2 linked regions of the Niveibacterium microcysteis genome follow. The protein of the gene in region 1 interacts with the protein of each later gene in a pairwise test. Links are inferred from orthologs where the notes say so. Each region holds a gene or a part of one and is shown on either strand. Other genes may lie near its edges.

The links.
Region 2: the proteins of araC (region 1) and xerC interact in binary tests that used the Escherichia coli proteins (3 or more experiments, as listed by UniProt). The link is inferred for Niveibacterium microcysteis from one-to-one orthologs.

The regions. Positions count from the first base shown.
Region 1 is NZ_CP071060.1:1,751,248-1,761,096, forward strand. What follows is about bases 3,035-5,864. They hold araC (arabinose operon transcriptional regulator AraC), read left to right. Parts: upstream 3,035-3,877; coding sequence 3,878-4,852; downstream 4,853-5,864. Other genes in these bases: mmsB (multiple monosaccharide ABC transporter permease), read left to right, coding at 3,035-3,868; JY500_RS08025 (pyridoxal phosphatase), read left to right, coding at 4,849-5,667; queD (6-carboxytetrahydropterin synthase QueD), read right to left, coding at 5,760-5,864. Outside these bases: chvE (multiple monosaccharide ABC transporter substrate-binding protein), read left to right, coding at 1-1,030; mmsA (multiple monosaccharide ABC transporter ATP-binding protein), read left to right, coding at 1,118-2,650; more of mmsB, read left to right, coding at 2,669-3,034; more of queD, read right to left, coding at 5,865-6,200; JY500_RS08035 (helix-turn-helix domain-containing protein), read right to left, coding at 6,314-6,610; JY500_RS08040 (aspartate kinase), read left to right, coding at 6,847-8,073; IS21-like element helper ATPase IstB, read right to left, coding at 9,284-9,849. UniProt on the Escherichia coli protein: Transcription factor that regulates the expression of several genes involved in the transport and metabolism of L-arabinose. Functions both as a positive and a negative regulator.
Region 2 is NZ_CP071060.1:346,198-356,126, reverse strand. What follows is about bases 2,340-5,249. They hold xerC (tyrosine recombinase XerC), read right to left. Parts: upstream 4,302-5,249; coding sequence 3,378-4,301; downstream 2,340-3,377. Other genes in these bases: JY500_RS01605 (DUF484 family protein), read right to left, coding at 4,825-5,249; JY500_RS01610 (GNAT family N-acetyltransferase), read right to left, coding at 4,303-4,806; JY500_RS01620 (hypothetical protein), read right to left, coding at 2,731-3,306; JY500_RS01625 (alkane 1-monooxygenase), read right to left, coding at 2,340-2,597. In the rest of the region: JY500_RS01635 (AEC family transporter), read left to right, coding at 1-702; JY500_RS01630 (hypothetical protein), read left to right, coding at 780-1,514; more of JY500_RS01625, read right to left, coding at 1,515-2,339; more of JY500_RS01605, read right to left, coding at 5,250-5,475; dapF (diaminopimelate epimerase), read right to left, coding at 5,518-6,348; JY500_RS01595 (CoA-binding protein), read right to left, coding at 6,383-6,796; JY500_RS01590 (helix-turn-helix domain-containing protein), read right to left, coding at 6,816-7,568; JY500_RS01585 (hypothetical protein), read left to right, coding at 7,699-8,781; JY500_RS01580 (exonuclease domain-containing protein), read right to left, coding at 8,766-9,929. UniProt on the Escherichia coli protein: Site-specific tyrosine recombinase, which acts by catalyzing the cutting and rejoining of the recombining DNA molecules.

The sequences.
Region 1 (9,849 bases):
CTTGGCCGCAGCCGCCTACATGCCCGTACTGAGCGCGGCCGACAAAGGCTTGGTGGGGATCTCGATGCCGACCAAGTCCTCGGCACGCTGGATCGCCGACGGCAACAACATGGTCAAGGTCTTCCAGAGCCGCGGCTACAAGACCGACCTGCAGTACGCAGACGACGACATCCCGAACCAGCTCGCGCAGATCGAGAACATGGTCACCAAGGGCGTCAAGGTGCTGGTGATCGCGTCGATCGACGGCACCACGCTGACCGATGTGCTGCAGAAGGCGCACGACAAGGGCGTCAAGGTCATCGCCTATGACCGCCTGATCAAGAACTCGAAGAACGTCGACTACTACACCACCTTCGACAACTTCCAGGTCGGCGTGATCCAGGCGCAGTCGCTCGAGAACGCGCTGGGTCTGAAGCAGGGCAAGGGCCCATTCAACATCGAGCTGTTTGGCGGCTCGCCGGATGACAACAACGCCTTCTTCTTCTACAACGGCGCGATGTCGGTGTTCGACCCCTACATCAAGAGCGGCAAGCTCGTGGTGCGCTCCAAGCAGATGGGCATGGACAAGGTTTCGACGCTCCGCTGGGACGGCGCTGTTGCGCAGGCGCGCATGGACAACCTGCTGTCGGCCTTCTACACGAAGGACAAAGTCAACGCGGTGCTGTCACCGTATGACGGTCTGTCGATCGGCATCCTCTCCTCCCTGAAGGGTGTTGGCTATGGCACGGCCGGTCAGCCCTGGCCGTACGTCAGCGGCCAGGATGCGGAGATCCCGTCGGTCAAGTCGATCCTGCGCGGCGAGCAGTACTCCACCGTGTTCAAGGACACGCGTGAGCTCGCGAAGGTCACGGCCGACCTGGTCGACGCGGTGCTGCAGGGCAAGCAGCCGGTGATCAACGACACCAAGACCTACAACAACGGCGTGAAGGTCGTGCCGTCCTACCTGCTCAAGCCGGTTGCCGTCGACAAGACCAACTACAAGCAGGTGCTGGTGGATAGCGGCTACTACACCGCCGACCAGCTGAAGTAAGCCGGATGCGGTGCCGCGCGGTGCGGCACCGCTGCGTTTGAAACCGAGTGGGCGGTGCGCCGCACGCCCGGTAATCGGAGGAGCAGAGTGGAATCCATCCTCGAGATGCGCGGCATCACCAAGCGCTTTCCGGGCGTGGTTGCGCTGAAGGACGTGAACCTCGCGGTGCGAGCCGGCGAGATCCACGCGATCGTCGGCGAGAACGGCGCGGGCAAGTCGACGCTGATGAAGGTGCTCAGCGGCGTGTACCCCTACGGCAGCTACGAAGGAACGATCCGCTTCGAAGGGCGGGAACAGCGCTTCGAATCGATCGGCGACAGCGAAGAACAGGGCATCATCATCATCCACCAGGAACTGGCGCTGGTGCCGATGCTGTCGATCGCCGAGAACATCTTTCTTGGCAACGAACAATCACGTCGCGGCATCATCGACGAGGCACAGACACATCGCCGCACGGTCGAGCTGCTCGCGAAAGTAGGGCTCTCGGAGTCGCCGGATACGCCGGTCGGAGACCTGGGCGTCGGCAAGCAGCAGCTGGTTGAGATCGCGAAGGCGCTCTCCAAGCGTGTGAAGCTCCTGATCCTCGACGAACCGACGGCGAGCCTGAACGAGAACGACAGCCAGGCGCTGCTCGACCTGCTGCTGGAGTTCCAGTCGCAAGGCATCACCAGCATCCTGATCTCGCACAAGCTCAACGAAGTCTCGCGCGTCGCCGACACCATCACCGTGCTGCGCGACGGCTCAACGGTCACCTCACTCGACTGCAGCGGCGGGCCTGCCAGCGAGGATGTGATCATCCGCAACATGGTCGGCCGCGAGATGGCCGATCGCTACCCGCCGCGCACGCCGAATATCGGCGATGTCGTGTTCGAGGTGCGTGACTGGACCGTGATGCATCCGCTGCACCGCGAGCGCGAGGTCACCAAGGGTGTCAGCTTGAACGTGCGCCGCGGCGAGATCGTCGGTATCGCCGGCCTGATGGGCGCGGGGCGCACCGAATTTGCAATGAGCCTGTTCGGCCGCTCATACGGCCGGCATGTGAAGGGCAACGCCTTCCTGAAGGGCGCGCAGATCGACGTCAGCAGCGTCGAGCGTGCGGTGCATAACGGTCTGGCCTACGTCACCGAAGACCGCAAGGGCTACGGCCTGGTGCTCGAGAACGAGATCCAGCACAACATCTCGCTGGCACACCTGAAGGGTGTCGCCGCGCGTGGGGTCATCGACGTTGGCCGCGAGTTCTCGGTCGCCACCGAGTACCGCCGCAAGATGCGCATCCGCAGCGCGGACGTGTTTCAGCACGTTGGCAACCTGTCGGGCGGCAACCAGCAGAAGGTCGTGCTCTCGAAGTGGCTGTTCTCGGAGCCCGAAGTGCTGATCCTCGACGAGCCGACTCGCGGCATCGACGTTGGCGCGAAGTTCGAGATCTACAGTCTGATGGCGCAACTGGCGGCCGAGGGCAAATGCATCATCCTGATCTCGTCCGAAATGCCCGAACTGCTGGGCATGAGCGACCGGATCTATGTGATGAATGAAGGTGCTTTCGTGGCCGAAATGCCGGCCGCCGAAGCGAGCCAGGAAAAAATCATGCGGGCCATCGTCACGGCCGGCAAAGAAGGCTGAAGTCGGGAAATGAAAGACATGGATACGATGATGGAAAGTGCGGCACCGGCCGCCAGCCGTGGCAAATCCCTGCTCGGCTTTGTGAAGACCAACCTGCGTGACTACGGCATGCTGTTCTCGCTGGCGGTCATCATGGTGTTCTTCCAGTACATGACCGAAGGCACGCTGCTGCAGCCCCTGAACATCACGAACCTGGTGCTGCAGAACAGCTATATCGTGATCATGGCGCTGGGCATGTTGCTGGTGATCGTTGCCGGGCATATCGACCTCTCGGTCGGTTCCGTTGCAGGTTTCATCGGCGCGCTCGCTGCGGTGCTGATGGTCAATTACCACTGGCACTATCTGCCGGCGGCGCTCGTATGCCTGGGCGTCGGCGCGGTGGTCGGCGGCCTGCAGGGCTACCTCGTAGCCTTCCACAAGATCCCGTCCTTCATCGTCACGCTGGGTGGCATGCTGGTGTTCAAGGGGCTGGCGCTGGCCTTGCTCGCCGGGCAGTCGGTCGGCCCTTTCCCGCCCGAGTTCCAACTGCTGTCTTCGGGGTTCATCCCAGATCCATTTGCTGGTGAAGCGCTACGGCTGACCTCGATGGCGCTCGGCGTTGTCGGTGCGGTAGCGCTGCTTTATACCGGGCTGCGGGCGCGGGCGAACAAGACGCGCTACGGTGCGCAGGTTGAGCCGCTAGGCCTGTTCCTCGCGAAGACCGGCATCTTTGCAGCGGCGATCCTGTTCTTCACCTACCTGCTCTCCAGCTACAAGGGCCTGCCGAACGTGCTGGTGATCATGCTGGCGCTGACGCTGATGTTCGACTTCGTTACCAAGCGCACGACGATCGGTCGCCGCATCTACGCGCTGGGCGGCAACGAGAAGGCCGCACGGCTGTCGGGCATCAAGACCGAACGGCTGTCCTTCCTCGCCTTCGTCAACATGGGCGCGCTTGCGGCGCTCGCCGGCCTGGTCTTCGCTGCGCGGTTGAATACCGCAACGCCGAAGGCGGGCCTGGGTTTCGAGCTCGACGTGATCGCCGCCTGCTTCATCGGCGGCGCGTCGGCCTCCGGCGGGGTGGGCAAGGTCATGGGCGCAGTGATCGGCGCATTCATCATGGGCGTGATGAACAATGGCATGTCCATCCTGGGTATCGGTATCGACTACCAGCAGGTGATCAAAGGCCTGGTGCTGGTCGCCGCCGTGTTCGTCGATGTCTACAACAAGAACAAGTGAGCGCTTGCGATGCATGAGCCGATGCCGGCATCCGCGATGAACTACGGCGACAATGGGGGCAAGCAGCTCAACCCCTTGTTGCCGGGCTATTCCTTCAACCTGTATCTGGTAGCAGGGGTGACCCCGATCATCGAGAACGGGCCGCTGGATTTCTTCATCGACCGCCCGAACGGCATGAAGGGCTTCATCATCAACATGACGGTGAAGGGCGAGGGCAAGGTGGTTGACGGCGATGAATCCTTCATCTGCCGCACTGGCGACCTGCTGCTGTTCTCGCCTGAAACCCCGCACTACTACGGCCGCGCGCCGGGCAGCCCGGACTGGTATCACCGCTGGGTGTACTTCCGTCCGCGTGGCTACTGGGCCAACTGGCTAAAATGGCCACACCCGACGCGACGCGTGGGCAAGCTGAGCCTCGGTTCGCCGGAACTGATCGCCGAGTTCGATGCGCTGTTCCAGGAAATCGACCGCACCCATCGCGGCGAGCGGCGCACGTCGGAAGAGCTCGCGATCAACCTGCTCGAACGGCTGCTGATCCGGGCCTACGAAGAGCGCCCGGAGAATCTCCCCAAGCCGATCGACAGCCGCGTGCAGGCTGCTTGCCAGTTCATCGCCAAGAACCTTGCCGACGACCTGGGGCTGGACGACATTGCGCGGCATGTGTGCCTGTCGCCCTCGCGGCTCGCCCACCTGTTCCGCGAGCAGATGGGCATGAACATCGTGCGCTGGCGCGAAGATCAGCGTGTGTTGTTGGCAAAGCACCTGCTGCAGAGCACGCGCACGCCCGTATCGCGCGTTTCGGAAATCGTTGGCTACGAAGACCAGCTCTACTTCTCGCGCGTGTTCCGAAAACGGGTCGGCATCAGCCCGAGCGGCTATCGCAAGTCCTGCGACACCGAGCCTCATCCGCTGGTCGATCCGCAGTTGATGGCGCCGCTATCGAACTTTGCCTTCGAGGCCTTGCAGAAAGGGATCAGGGGATGACAATCCGCCTCGTGGCGCTTGATCTGGACGGTACGCTGCTCGACAGCCGCTTGCAGATCCGCCCCGAGTCGGTTGCGTCAATCACAGGTTTGCGTGAGCGCGGTGTCGACGTGATGCTGGTGACCGGTCGTCACCACGCCGCAGCGGCCCCTTACCATCGCGCGCTCGGTCTTGAACTACCGGCCATCTGCTGCAACGGCACCTACCTGTACGACTACGCGCGTGGAGAGGCGCTGATGCCGAATCCGTTGTCGCGCACCCAGGCGCTGTTCCTCCTGCGCAAGATTCGCGAGAGCGGCATCCACGCTTTGATGTACATCCGCGATACCATCACCTACGAGCGCATCGAACCCCACCTAGCGCGCTTGCTCAAGTGGATCGAGACGCAGCACCCGTCAGACCGCGCCGCCTTCCAGCAAGTCGCTCGATTCGAGGATGTGGCGGTCACCGCCGACATCGTCTGGAAGTTCGCGCTCACGCATCCGATCGCGGAGCCCTTGGTCGAGCTCGTTGCGGAGGTTCAGCGTGAAATGGGGTTGGCGTGCGAATGGTCAGGCAGCAACCGCGTGGATATCGCGCAAGGCGGCAACAGCAAAGGTGCGCTGCTCGCCCGCTGGCTTGCCGAGAACGCCATCGCCCCTGAAGACGTGATCGCCTTTGGCGATAGCCCCAACGACATCAGCATGCTTGAACTCGCTGGCGTTGGCGTTGCAATGGCGGGCTGCCTGCCAGAAGTCCGCGCGGCCGCAGACTGGCTCGCGGGGCCCAACGATAGCGACACCATCGCCCGCACGCTCGAACGGTTCGTCACCTGACACTCCCGGCTACATGCCCCTCCGCCTAGGCAGCGGAGCCTGAGGCTTATGGGTCAGTTTGATCGCGCTGGTGTGCGTTTTTGGGGCGACGCTCAGGCCTCTGCGTCGGCCCAGCAGTTGGGCGTTTCGTACAGCCGAACCCGAGCGAGCTTCAGCCGACCGGCATACGCGTTGTCAAAATGCGGTGCGAGGGTGTCAAACGCAATTCGTGCCAGATTCTCGGCCGTTGGCACGAGCGCTAGGACGACCGTCTTGTGATCCGGCAGCGATTCCAGAAAGCTGCGGACCGCCGTATCGTCGGCGTGCACCAGGAACGCGTGATCCCAGCGATCGACGATCTCGCGTTTTGCGATGAATTTGACGTCGGAAAAATCCAGCAGCATCCCTTCGTCCGACGACCCCTTGGTACTGATCGGCTCGCCTTGCAGCGTCAGTTCCAGCGTGTAGCGGTGGCCATGCAGATTGCGGCACTGGCTGGCGTGGTGCGGGATTCGATGACCTGCATCGAACTCCAGGCGGCGGGTAATTTTCATGTTCTGCGGTCTTACGGGTGCGTTGGTGCTGCCTGCTGAGTCCGTACCGGAGTCAGCAAAAGAAAACGGCATCCTGCAGGATGCCGTTTTTCATTATGCCGGGAAGTCGGGGCTTAGCCAGCCTTCTTCTTCGCCTTGGCTTCCTTCTTCAGATTCTTCAGCAGATCCGGATCGGCCTGCTTCAAGTACTCGATCACGTCCAGATCATCCTTGCGGATCTTGCCGATGTCGACCTGTTCAACGTGCACCAGACGGAGCAGGGCTTGAACCGGGCGCGGAATGTTGCGACCGCTTTCATAGCGCGAGCCCCCGCTCTGCGTGACGCCGATCTTCGACCAGAACTGGGATTGATTCAGTCCAAGCTTGCGGCGGATCTCGCGAACATCAACCTTGTCGTTAGTACTCTTCATGATGGCAACCTCACTTCGTTTTTTTGCGCTTCCCCGACCGTCGTTATAAAAACGGCCTGCCTTGCGAAGACCGGAAACTGATCGTCCAGTTCCCGAATTATAGATCAATATCTGATTGCCATAGTTCCATATGCCAAGCCATTGTGCGAGCAACTGTTAAACAGTGTCACCCGGGATCTGCGGCGGGCAGGGGAGTTCGTGTACAATCGCGGGTCCTACGCGAAACAGATAAGACGATGGCTCTGATTGTTCAAAAGTACGGCGGCACGTCGGTTGGTACCACTGAGCGTATCAAGAACGTGGCCAAGCGGATCGCCCGCTTCCAGAAGGAAGGTCACCAGCTGGTGATTGTTGTCTCCGCGATGACCGGAGAGACCAACCGCCTGATCGGTCTGGCCAAGGATATTCAGGCCTCACCCGATCCGCGTGAGCTGGACGTGGTCGTGTCGACGGGTGAGCAGGTCACCATCGGATTGCTGTCGATGGCGCTGATGGAGCAGGGCCTCAAGGCGCGCAGCTACACCGGCCCGCAGGTCCGCATCCTGACTGACAACACGCACACCAAGGCGCGCATCCTCAAGATCGACGAGGACCGTATCCGCCAGGATCTGGACGAAGGCCATGTCGTTGTCGTGGCCGGTTTCCAGGGTGTCGACGAGGCCGGCAACATCACGACCTTGGGGCGCGGCGGTTCCGATACCACCGGCGTTGCGCTGGCCGCAGCCCTGCACGCCGATGAATGCCAGATCTACACCGATGTCGACGGCGTCTACACGACCGACCCGCGCATCGTTCCGGAAGCACGCAAGCTTGATCGCATCACCTTCGAAGAGATGCTCGAGATGGCCAGCCTTGGCTCCAAGGTGCTGCAGATCCGCTCTGTCGAATTCGCTGGCAAATACAAAGTCAAACTGCGCGTGCTCTCCAGCTTCCAGGAAGATGGAGAGGGCACGTTGATTACCGTTGAGGAAGATAGCAGCATGGAACAGCCGATCATTTCGGGTATCGCGTTCAACCGTGACGAAGCCAAGCTTACGGTTCTCGGCGTGCCGGACCGTCCCGGTATCGCTTATCAGATTCTCGGCCCGATCGCGGATGCGAACCTGGATGTCGACATGATCATCCAGAACGTCGGCCACGACGGCACCACCGACTTCTCCTTCACCGTCAATCGCAGCGAGTTCGACAAGGCCCGCGGCGTGCTCGAAGAGGTCAAGGCCCATATCGGCGCCCGTGAAGTGGTCGGCGACAAGGGTATCTGCAAGGTGTCTGCCGTAGGCGTTGGCATGCGCTCGCATCCGGGCGTCGCGAGCAAGATGTTCCGCACGCTGGCAGAAGAGGGCATCAACATCCAGATGATCTCGACTTCCGAAATCAAGATTTCTGTCGTGCTCGACGAGAAGTACCTGGAGTTGGCTGTTCGCGTGCTGCACAAGGCTTTCGAGCTGGATCACGCGAACTAAAGTTGTACCGGCGCGATTGACGGCGGAGGTAAAAAACCGCTATAGTCGCGCCTCTTAAGTGCGGAGAGTTGGCCGAGAGGTCGAAGGCACTCCCCTGCTAAGGGAGCATACGGGCTAAAACTCGTATCGAGGGTTCGAATCCCTCACTCTCCGCCAAACAGAAAAATGCAGGTGTTAAAAAAATACTTGCAAAGCGGAATTAGGTAGTCTATAGTTCTGCTCTCGGTTGCACCCGTAGCTCAGCTGGATAGAGTACCTGGCTACGAACCAGGGGGTCGGGCGTTCGAATCGCTCCGGGTGTACCAACTTCTTCAAGCACTTAGCCCAGTCTTCGGACTGGGCTTTTTGCTTTCTGGCCCTCCGGCAGTGTTCTGGTGCCCGTTTGGTGCCCGTATGTCAAAACCTAGGTTCTGAGGGAATGGCGGAGAGTAGCGCTGAGTTTGAACTCCAAGAGTCTGCGGACATGTGCGCACGGGTTCGGCGGGCCGAGTTACTGCAGACCTTCACCGATAATCTGCCTCGGGTGCGGAGACGGCCCGCATTCCAGAAGCTATGGACCGATGAGGCGCTAGCAAAATGGGTTCGTCGCTACCGGTTCGGAGCTGACGCGAGCTGGCTTTCGTCAGATTCAAGACCAGCGGCAAGTCGCATCGTTCGGCGTGTTGCGGAGCTTGTTGGTGACTACATCGCTTTGCAGAGAGGGACTGAGGCGGGATTATGGACTGCCTCTTTAAACAGCTCGGAGAGAGGACCCACGCTGGCTTGAACCGGCCGTTCCGGAGGACTGCTTCCGGCGGGGGGGCTAGCGTTCGTAGTACTTAGCGGTCGTTCGTGGGTTTGCCTCTTGACCGACCGCTTTGGCCGAGGACTTGGTGGCGAGAGGCAATCCGGTCTGACCGCCGTCCTCAGTTTCCCGACGTTCCCGGAACAAGAAGCCGAACGCCTAGATTTGGCCGTCTGGAGATGGTCACGGTCACGGCCAGCAGCTGATGCCAGCGATGACCGCCAAGGTGGCTACCAGTTGCCCGCGCCTGCAGTCAGGTTAGTGCGGATGCTTTGTAGCCTGGGGCTAGCAGGGGTCGATAGCGGCTATCGAGGAGGGGCGCTCCCACGTGCTAATGGTGCTGGCTGATGCGGTCGATGGACGTCTGTTGAGGATCACCTAAAACTGACCCAGCGCGATCATTGAAAATTGACCCACCCTGCAAGGCTACCCGAGGGGGCCTTGGTCTGTGAAAGTCAGTTGTTCCTGCGGTTCGGTTTTTCCTCCTTTTCGTTTCTTGGATGATGCGGCGCGAAGTGCGTCAGCGGTGGTTGTGCTGTGCCGGAAGCGCCAGGAATCGTTGCCCGTCTCCACGATGTGGCAGTGATGGGTGAGGCGATCGAGGAGCGCCGTGGTCATCTTCGCGTCGCCGAACACGGAGCCCCACTCGGAAAAGCTGAGGTTGGTGGTGATCACAACGCTGGTGTGCTCGTAGAGCTTGCTCAGCAGGTGAAATAGCAAGGCGCCACCCGCCTGGCTAAACGGCAGATAGCCGAGCTCATCGAGGATCAGCATGTCGGCGTACATCAGCCGATGCGCGATCTGTCCGGCCTTGCCGGCTGCCTTCTCCTGTTCGAGCGCGTTCACCAACTCAATCGTGGCGTGAAAGCGCACCCGCTTGCCGTGTCGCTGCACCGCTTCCACGCCGAGCGCGGTAGCCAGATGCGTCTTGCCGGTGCCGGGACCGCCAATGAACACCACGTTGTGCGCGGCTTCGGTGAAGGCCGTGGTGT
Region 2 (9,929 bases), 1.4 Mb from region 1 along the record:
TTCCTGCCGCTGGCCGGCATCTCGGTCCTCATGGTCATCGCGTTCGGAATCGTCGGCTGGATTGGCGCGCACCTGAGCGGCGTAGCGGTGAAGACGCTGGTGCCGCCGACGATGTTCAACAACTGCGGCAACCTCGGCCTGCCGCTCGCGGTGCTGGCCTTCGGCGAGCAGGCACTGGCGCCGGCCGTGGTGATGTTCATGGTGTCGAACTTCCTGCACTTCTCATACGGCGCCTGGCTGCTCGATCACAAGACCCGGCTCGCGACGATCTGGAAAGTGCCCTCGGTGCTCGCCACGCTCGCGGGCATCGCAGTCGGCGGCGCCGGCATTGCGGTATGGCCGCCGCTGATGCTCGCGATCAAGATGGTTGGCGACATCTCGATCCCATTGATGCTGTTCTCGCTTGGCGTGCGCCTCACCGACGCCAACTTCCACGCCTGGCGCATCGGCGTTGGCGGCGCGCTGCTGCGGCCGGTCGGCGGCCTGCTGGTCGCAGCCGTGGTGGTGTCGGTCGTCGAGCTGCCGCCCTTGCAGCGCGCGCTGGTGATCGTGTTCGGCGCGCTGCCACCCGCGGTGCTCAACTTCATGTTCGCCGAGCGTTACCGACAGGAGCCTGAAAAAGTTGCCTCGATCGTGATGATCGGCAACCTGTTCGCGCTGCTCTTCCTGCCGATTGCACTCGCACTGACGCTGCAGCACTGACAAACGCTTACGTTTCCGACACTTTGTCGATCCACGGCGCCGCGAGAATCGCGGCAGATCGACTACCAGGACCTGCCATGAAACGCATCGCCCTCGCTCTGCTGCTCAGCCCGCTGGTCGCCCTCGCAGAGGAAGCGCCCCTGCCCGCCACCGACGCACCCGCCGAGAAACTGGTCGTAAAAGGCGTACGCGATCCGGCGATCATGCCGTACGCCGACGCCTACAAATTCTTCAGCCAGATCGACCGCGTCGAGCACGACAAGGTACGCATGCGCATGCAGGTGAAATCGGCCGACAAGTCGGTCAAGGCCTCGGACATCAGCATCCGCCTTGTGGGTGACAACACCGACATCGCAGTACCGCTCGGCGAGGAGGGTGACATCGAGGTACCGCGCTCCGAAGCGGCGCTCGCCGACAAGGCCGAGTTCGTCACCAACCAGAAGAAGGACAGCCTGCAGGTGCATCTGACCCTGACGCCCAACCTGCCGGTTGCCGGGCGCGTGAGCTACGCGGACGCGCTGACGTCCGCCGACCAGGCCCGCCGCCTCGTGAAGGAAATCGTCCCCTGGTACTTCCGACTGCTGATCTCGGACCCGAACGCGATACGCGCCTGCTTCGAGCGCGACGGCGGCGAAGCTGCGCTGCTCACCGGCAGCGGCAGTGAAGCCCTCGCGATCAAAGGCAAGCGTCAATGCGCCGTGGTGCCGCTGGACCCCAAACAGAGTGATCGCTGGCAAGCATTGGCACTCAGCCCGCCCTACAAGCTCGAATTCACCCACATCGGCTGGTTCTCCGACGGGCTTCCGGACTGATCAAGCAAGCCCCTGCTGCGCGCGCCAGGCCGCCACACGCGGATCCATCACCCGGCGCCACAGCGGCGGCACCAAGGCCAGCAGCACGAGTGCGGCGTACCCCGCGGGCAACTGCGGCGCCGCCGCCATGTGGCGCAGGATCTGGTAACGCCGTGCGGCGTGGGCGTGGTGATCCGAGTGGCGTTGCAACTGGAACAGCAGCAGGTTCGTCAGCAGGAAGGGGCTGTTCCAGGAATGATGTTCGGTGACCGGCCCGTAGCGCCCGTTGGGCAGTGGAGCGCGGATCAGACCGTAGTGTTCGAGGTAGTTCACGATCTCCAACAAGGCGATCGCGCCGACGCCGATACCCAGGTAGGCGACCAAGCCGGGCGCCCCCAACCACAGCGCGAAACCAACCGCCCAGGCGAGCGACAGCCCCCACCACAGCAAAAGCTCGTTGCGCCACCACGGCAAGTTGCGGCGTGACAGGCGGGCCCGTTCGAGTTCCCAGGCCCGCACCGGATTGGTCGTGAACGCGCGCCACAGGAAGCGATACACGTTCTCGCCCAGGCGCGCGGTGGAGGTATCACGCGGCGTGGCGACATCCACATGATGGCCGCGGATATGCTCGATCTTGAATCCGCCGTAGCCCACGCTCGCAAGCAGCCAGCCGCCGGCGGCACGCTCTGCGCGGCGAGTCTTGTGGATCAGTTCGTGCCCGACGTTGATCGCCACCGCACCGCCCACGGTTGCAAGCGAGGCAAGCAAACCGACACGACCGGCCAGCCCCAACGTTGCCTGGCTCACCGCCCATACACCCCACACCAGCAGAGCGCTCCAGGCCGGCACTGCCAGCAGCGTCAGGGCCGGATACCAGGGATCGGCCAGCAGCGCGCGCTCTTCGTCCGGGCCGGGGTTCGCTGTATCGCGACCCAAGCAGGTGTCGAGCAGGGGCACCAGACCGAACACCACGAGCACCGTCAGCCAAGCCCCCCAGTCCGGCACCGCGTAATGCGCGCCGAGCATCAAACCGGCGGGCGGCAAGACCAGCGGAATCAGAAACAGTGCGTAGGCATAGCGCTTTAAACGGATCACCCTTTGCACGCAGCGCCCTCCTGTAAGCCGGCATGTAGCTTACGGTCGGCCCACCGCTTCGCGTCTTGTCGAATCACGTCACGCGAGCAGCCATGAAAAAGCCCCGCTCGCGGCGGGGCTTTCGGGCAACGGTGGCCGACGCTTACTTCGCGCCGATCTCCAGCGCCACGGCTTCGACGTAGGTCACTTCGACCTGATCGCCAACCTTGACGTTCTTCAACTTCGCCGGATCATCCACCTTCAGGGTGCGCGACTGCTTCGGACCACGCAGCGTTACGGTGCCCGCCTTGTGATCGACCTTCGTCACGTCGGCCACGATGATCATGCGGCGGCCCGCTGCGCCGGCCGGCTTTTCACCCGGTGCGGCAGCAACCGCATCGGTGGCTTCACGGCGCTCACGCACGCCCTTGCCACCCTTCTTCAACTCGAAAGCGATCGCTTCGGCATAGGTCACCGTCAGCACATCGCCAACCTTGATCTGGTCGAAGTTCTTCACCTCGTCGCCAGCGACAACTTCAAACACATTGCCCTTTTCACCCTTGAAGGTAACGGTGCGGGTAGCGGCATCCACCGCTTCGACCTTTGCCTTGGCGCTAACGCGACCAGCGGCACCAACCTTGCCCGGGGCCTGGCCCACGGCAACGGCGGCATCCGCAGCCATACCGGCAACTGGAACACACGCAAGCAGGGCAACAAGCAGGGCGGAATGAAGTTTCATGTTTTGCTCCGGCGCAAATGAAGGAACTGCCGATCATACGCGCGCAGACAGTGCGAGCGTTATGACATGACTCACTCTTTCGGCTTCCGCCGCGCACGCGGATGTGCAGCGTCGTAAGCCTTGGCGAGGTGCTGGAAGTCGAGATGGGTATAGATCTGCGTGGTGGCAATGCTCTCGTGCCCCAGCAACTCCTGCACCGCACGCAGGTCACCGGACGACTGCAGCAGATGACTCGCAAAGCTGTGCCGCAGCATATGCGGATGAACATGCACGCCAAGGCCGCTGCGCTGCGCCCACAGCGACAGGCGCTGCTGGATCATGCGCGGGCTGATGCGGCCACCGCGGCTGTTGACGAACAGCGCCACCTCGTCGGCGCGTGCATGCTGGCCGCGTGCAGCCAGCCAGGCCGCCAGCGCCTCACGTGCCTTGGCGCCGACCGGCACGGTGCGCGTCTTGTTCCGCTTGCCGGTCACCATCACTTCGGCCTCGCGCAGGTCGAGTGCCGGCCCGATGTCCAGCCCGGCGAGTTCCGACAAGCGCAGGCCTGACGAGTAGAAAAGTTCGAACATCGCCCGATCGCGCAGCGCAAACGGATCGTTTTCCGACCCTTGCGGCGCATCCAGCAGCGTCGCTGCCTGATCGGGCGAGAGCGCCTGCGGCAGCGCCTTCGGTGACTTGGGCGGCCGGATGCCCACGACAGGATTGGCGCCCAGCGCACCCGACTTTGCCCACCAGGCGAAGAAACCGCGCCAGCACGACAGATGCCGCGCGATCGAACGCCCGCTCAGCCCCCGGCCATGCAAGCGGGCCACATAGCGCCGGATATCGTGTGGCGAGACCTGTTCGAGCGCCCGCCCGGCGCTCAGCTCGAGCAAGCGCTGCAGATCGCGCCGGTAGTTGCTGATCGTCAGCGCCGCGAGCCGCCGCTCATGCGCGAGCATCGCCAGCCATGCCTCCATCGGCGCCGTGAGCTCCGCTGGTGCTGACAGATCCATCTCAGCCCAGCGCCGGCGAGAGGCGCGCCATGATCACGACATCCTCAAAGCCATCCGGCACCCGCACGGCGAAGCGCTTGAGCCCTTCCTGCACGAATCCATGCTTGCGATACAGGGCGATCGCCGCGGCGTTGTCGGCCCGCACGCTCAGCTCGATACGCAGAAAGCCGGCTTGCGCCGCGCGCGCCAGCGCAGCATTGATCAGCGCATTGCCGATACCGCGGCGGCGCCAACCTGCAACCACGCCGATCCCGAGCAGGCCGACGTGGCGTTTGAGCGGGCGCCCTTCCGGCGTGATGTCGCACCAGCCAACCAGGGCGCCATCTGCGAGCGCGACAACGTGCGGATAGCCGTGCTCGATATTGGCATTGACGAATCGCCCGACCGCGTCGAGCGACGGCGCTTCATAGCTGGCGAGAAAACGCCCTTCGCGGGCCACGCTATCGACCGCCGCGCGAAAGGGCAGGATGTCGTCAGCGCGGATGTTCTCGATCGCGACGCTCATCGGGAAGGCAACGCTGAGCTAACCGAGATGGTTGATCAGCGAAGCGCTGACCAGATCGGCGATGCGCGCCACATAAAGCGTGCCCATTTCCGGATAGAAGCGCTCGATATCTTCGCTGCCCAGCGCGAGCAGGCCGAACACCACGCCGTCGCGGCGCAGCGGCAGCAGCGCGACCGAGCGCACATGAGCACCGGCCTCGCCAAACCAGCCGACCACTTCCGGCTGCGTCGCCGGGCCGCAGTAGGGGTGGCGCAGATCCGCCGCGAAGAAGCGGAATTCTTCAGAGACGGGCGAGAACTCAACCGTGTCGCGCTGGATGATGCTGTTCCACACACGCAGCGCCACATGCGGCACTGCGAAGTCTTCAACAAGATGCGTGTCGATCACGCCGACCACCGCTTCAACGCTGTTCGACTCAAGCAGGCCCAGCGTCAGCCGATGCACCTTCTCGCCGATCACGTCGTTCTCTTCGCCAAAGCGCACCAGCTCGGCCATCTTCTCCTGCATCAGCTGCAGCTTCTCGCGCATCGCGAGCAACTGGCGCTCGGTCAGCGAGATCGCCTGGCCGGTATCGGGATGCGGCACGGCCAGTTCGGCCAGCAGCGCCGGCTGCTCGTTGAAGAACTCGGGATTCGCCTGCAGGTAGGCAACGACTTCCTGATCGGTCATGCGTGTAAACCTCGTTTCTGCGGTGGCTTGCCACCGCAGTCATCAATCGATTTCGATCTCGCCTTCGAACACGGTAACAGCCGGGCCGGTCATCAGCACCGGCTGGCCCGGGCCAGCCCAGGCGATGCTCAACTCACCGCCACGCGCATGCACGCGCACCGGGCTGTCAAGCAGACCACGGCGAATGCCGGACACCACCGCCGCACAGGCACCGGTACCGCAGGCGAGCGTTTCACCGGCTGCACGCTCGAACACGCGCAAACGGATGGTGTGGCGGTCGACGACCTGCATGAAACCCGCGTTCACCCGCGCCGGAAAGCGCGGGTGGTGCTCGATCAGCGGACCTTGCGTCGCGACCGGCGCGGTATCGACATCGGCCACCACCTGCACCGCATGCGGGTTGCCCATGCTGACGGCACCGATCGTGATCGTCTCGCCCGCAACGTCCAGCAGCTGGGCCGGCGCATCGGTATCGGAAATGAACGGGATACGCGCCGGATCGAGCACCGGGGCGCCCATGTCGACCGTCACCAACCCATCGGCACCGAGCCGCGGCGAGATCACGCCCGCGAGCGTCTCGACGCGGATCTCGTCCTTGTCGGTGAGGCCCTTGTCGCGCACATAGCGCGCGAAGCAGCGCGAGCCGTTGCCACACTGCTCCACCTCGCCGTCGAGGTTGAAGATGCGGTAGCGGAAGTCGACGCCGGGCAGGCGGCTTGGCTCGACGATCAGGATCTGGTCGCAGCCCACGCCAAAGCGGCGGTCGGCCAGGAAGCGCGCCCGCTCGGGCGTCATCTCGAAGGGCTGGCGCACCGCGTCGATCACGACAAAGTCGTTGCCCAGGCCCTGCATTTTCGTGAAGCGGAGTTTCATGTGTGCAATTCTCCCACAGGCCAGCGCGGCTCGATCATTCCGTCAGCTGCCGCCAGCGGCGATAGATGCAGTCGTCCATCACCACCGTGGCGCCCGCATCGCGTGCACGCTGAGCAGCCGCCTCGTCGACAACATGGTCCTGCATCCAGATGAAGGGAATGCCGAGCGCTACTGCCTCGTCCACCATCGGGCCGACGCGCTCCGCGTTGATGTAGAAGTCCGCCAGATCGATCTTCTCTGGCACGTCGGAGAGGCGTTTGTAGACCTTCTCGCCGAAGATCTCCGCCGCCGCCGGATGGATCGGGATCACCCGATAGCCTTGCTGCTTAAGGAAGGCGCCGATGTAGTGACTGGGCCGCTCGGGCTTGGGCGATGCGCCGACGATCGCGATCGTCTTCACCTCGCCCAGCGCCGCGCGCAACGCGCTGGTGTCCGGATTCTTGAACATCCCATGCTCCACAGATGTTTCAGCGCGCCTTGCGCTGCGGGGTGGTGCGAATGAAGGGCCGGATCGCCGCAACCTGCCACGGTCGGCACGCCAGTAGCAGGCTCACCGGCTGGCGCTCGCTCTGCGGCAGCGTGCCCTCGTCCCAATGCAGCTCCGCAAACTCACGCGCGAGCTTTTTCAGTCGTTCGGCCAGCGCATGACGCGCACCGGGCGTAAGGCGCCCGTTGAGCAGAAACATCGCCTCGCCGGCGCCAGCGAAGTCGCTCGCGAAGAAGTCCGCCACGTTGTCCTTGAAGGCTTCCATGATCGGCCCGTTCGGCGTCCACGAGAAGGTGCGGGCCACACGCAAACGTATCCGGTTGTTAGGCATCAGCTCGATGAAGCCGATGCGATCGAGCCGCGCGAGCAGGCCGATCAACTCGGCGCGCTCGAATTCGTAGAGCGCAAGCATGTCCTCGAAACCGAGCAGATTGAGTGCGGACAAGGCCGCGAGGAAGAGCTTGGGCTCGCTGACGATCTCGCGCTCCTGCGCGACGGTCAGCCGAGATACCAGCCGTGCCTCGCGATCGAAGCCGCCGGTCAGCTCGGCAAAGTCGATGCCGACCGCATCGCACACGGTATCGAGTCGCGCCAAGGTGAAGTTGCGTTGCGCAAACCAGCGCTTGACGCTGGCCTCTGACTGCCCGACGCGACGGGCCAACTCGGCGTAGGTGATACCGCGCGCCTTGAGTGCGGCTTTCAGCAGATCAACGACTTCCACAGCTTGGGTCATGGTGGCTGGCCAGTAGTGCGTATCAGGAAATGATACCGGCGGCGGCGCGTACCTCGACAGCGAATCCGCCACGCGAGCATCCGGTGCGTGCAGGCACAATGGCGCCATCGCTCCGCCCCAAAGGCCAGACATGACGCTCCGCATTCAACGCGCCGACCTCGATGCCGCCAGCCAGGCCGGTCTGTTGCCCGCCGATTCGGCCGACGCACTGTGGCAGTTCCTTGCCGCCCGCCGCGCCGGCGACCCGGACGCACCGCGTTTCGACTTTACCCATGTGCTGTACTACCTCGGTGGCCTGCTCGCGATCGGCGCGATGTCGCTGTTCATGACTCTGGGTTGGGAGCAGTTCGGCGGCTGGGGCATCTTCTTCATCGCGCTGCTGTATGCAGGCGTTGCATGGAAGCTGGCGGAACGCTTCGAGCGTATGGGGCTGGCCGTGCCCAGCGGCATCATGGCCGCGCTGATCGTGGTGCTGGTGCCGCTGGCGGTGTGGGGCCTGCAGAACGCCTTCGGGCTGTGGGCCGAAGCTGAACACATCAAGGGCTACCGCGATTACCACGTGTACATCGACTGGCGCTGGATCACGCTGGAATTCGCCACGCTGGTCGCCGGCACGCTGATGCTCTACCGCTGGCGCACGCCCTTCCTGGTCATGCCGATCGCGGTGACGCTGTGGTACATGAGCATGGACCTCGCCGTCTTCATCCTCGCCGCGGACGACAACTACCACTGGAGCGAAGCCTCATGGACCTTCCGCAAGTGGTTCTCGCTCGCCTTCGGCCTGATCATGCTGCTGGTGGCCTTCTGGATCGAGCTGCGCAGCCGTTCGCGCAAGGATTACCCGTTCTGGCTCTATCTGTTCGGCCTGATGGCCTTCTGGGGCGGGCTCAGCTCACTCGGCTCCGGCTTGTTGTCCGGCAAGCTGATCTACCTCGCGATCAACCTGCTGCTGATCGGCGTTGGCGCGCTACTTGTGCGGCGGACTTTCGTGGTGTTCGGGGCGCTGGGCGTCGCGATGGTGCTGGGCGATCTGTCGCACCACTACTTCCGCGACAGCTGGCTGTTCCCGCTCACGCTCACGGCGATCGGGCTCGGCATCGTGTTTGCCGGCGTTGCGTGGCGCAAGCATGAAGCGCGGCTGACCGAACAGCTACGTGCGCTGCTGCCGGGCGAGCTGCGCACGCTGATCGAATCGCGTCAGACCACGCGCTGAGGCAGTGCGCGCACCGCGCTGGCGTGACCCGGCTGCATCAGCCAGCGCTGCAGCAGCCGCGCGATATCGAGATCGAAGCGGCGCGGCGGCGGCTCGCTGAGCAGGGTGGCGAGCGCCGCCTCGTCGCGCGCGCTGCCAAGATGGCACCACTGGTCGAACACATGCGTCGCTGCGCGGCCACTTTCCTCATGCAGCTCCGCGATCGCCACCGGGCCTGGCCACGGCCACGCGCGCGGCGCGAGTGATGCCAATGCACGCAACAGGCGCGCATCGTGGATCTCCGGCCGCTCGGCATCCACGCAGACACCGTCGCAGCGCTTCAGGCCGTACGCCTGGCAGGCGCCGCGGCCGTTCTCCAACCCCAGGCGCTGCGGACACAGGCGGTGCAGCAACGCAAGTTCGCGCAGCGTGTTGTCCGCCTCGCGCTGGCCGCGGAAGCTGCCAAAGACCTCGCGCCACGCAAGCGGATCGCTGCCATGCAGTTCGATCTCTTCGAGCACCGGTGGGCGGCGCCGGTTCGGAATGAAGCTCCAGCCAAGCGAGCGGGTCGGGTATTTCTCGGGCACATGGCGGCGCAGCAGTGCCAGCTCACGCAACTGCGAATCCAGATCGCCCGCAGTGAACTCGGTTTCCACCCGCCGCACCTGGTTGCCCAGCTTCACGCTCTTGGCGTCGCCCCTGCCGGTGAACAAGCCCAGCACCTTCGAACGCAGATGGTTGGAGCGCCCGCACTGCAGCAACTGCCCGCCGGCACCGAACAGCAGATAGACGCCCGGTGCCTCGGGCAATGCTTCGAGATCGCCCTCCGGCAGCTTGGGCACGGCGGCCCCTTCGCTACCAGCACGGCGCAGGGCCAGCAGCAGCCGGTCATGATCGAAGCTCGCCGCGGCATCCTGCATCAGGCGCCAAACAAGGTCGGCATCGGTCATCGCACGATGGCGGTTCTCCACCGCGTAGCCGTGGCGTTCGATGATCGCGTCCAGACCGTGTCGCGCGTGCTCCGGGTACAGCGCCCGCGACAGCTTCACGGTGCACAGCACCGGCGGGTCGAATGCAATCTGGCGCGCTGCGAATGCTGCGCGAAGGAAGTTGTAGTCAAAACGCGCGTTGTGCGCGACGAACACCGCGCCGGCCAGGCGCTGCGCGAT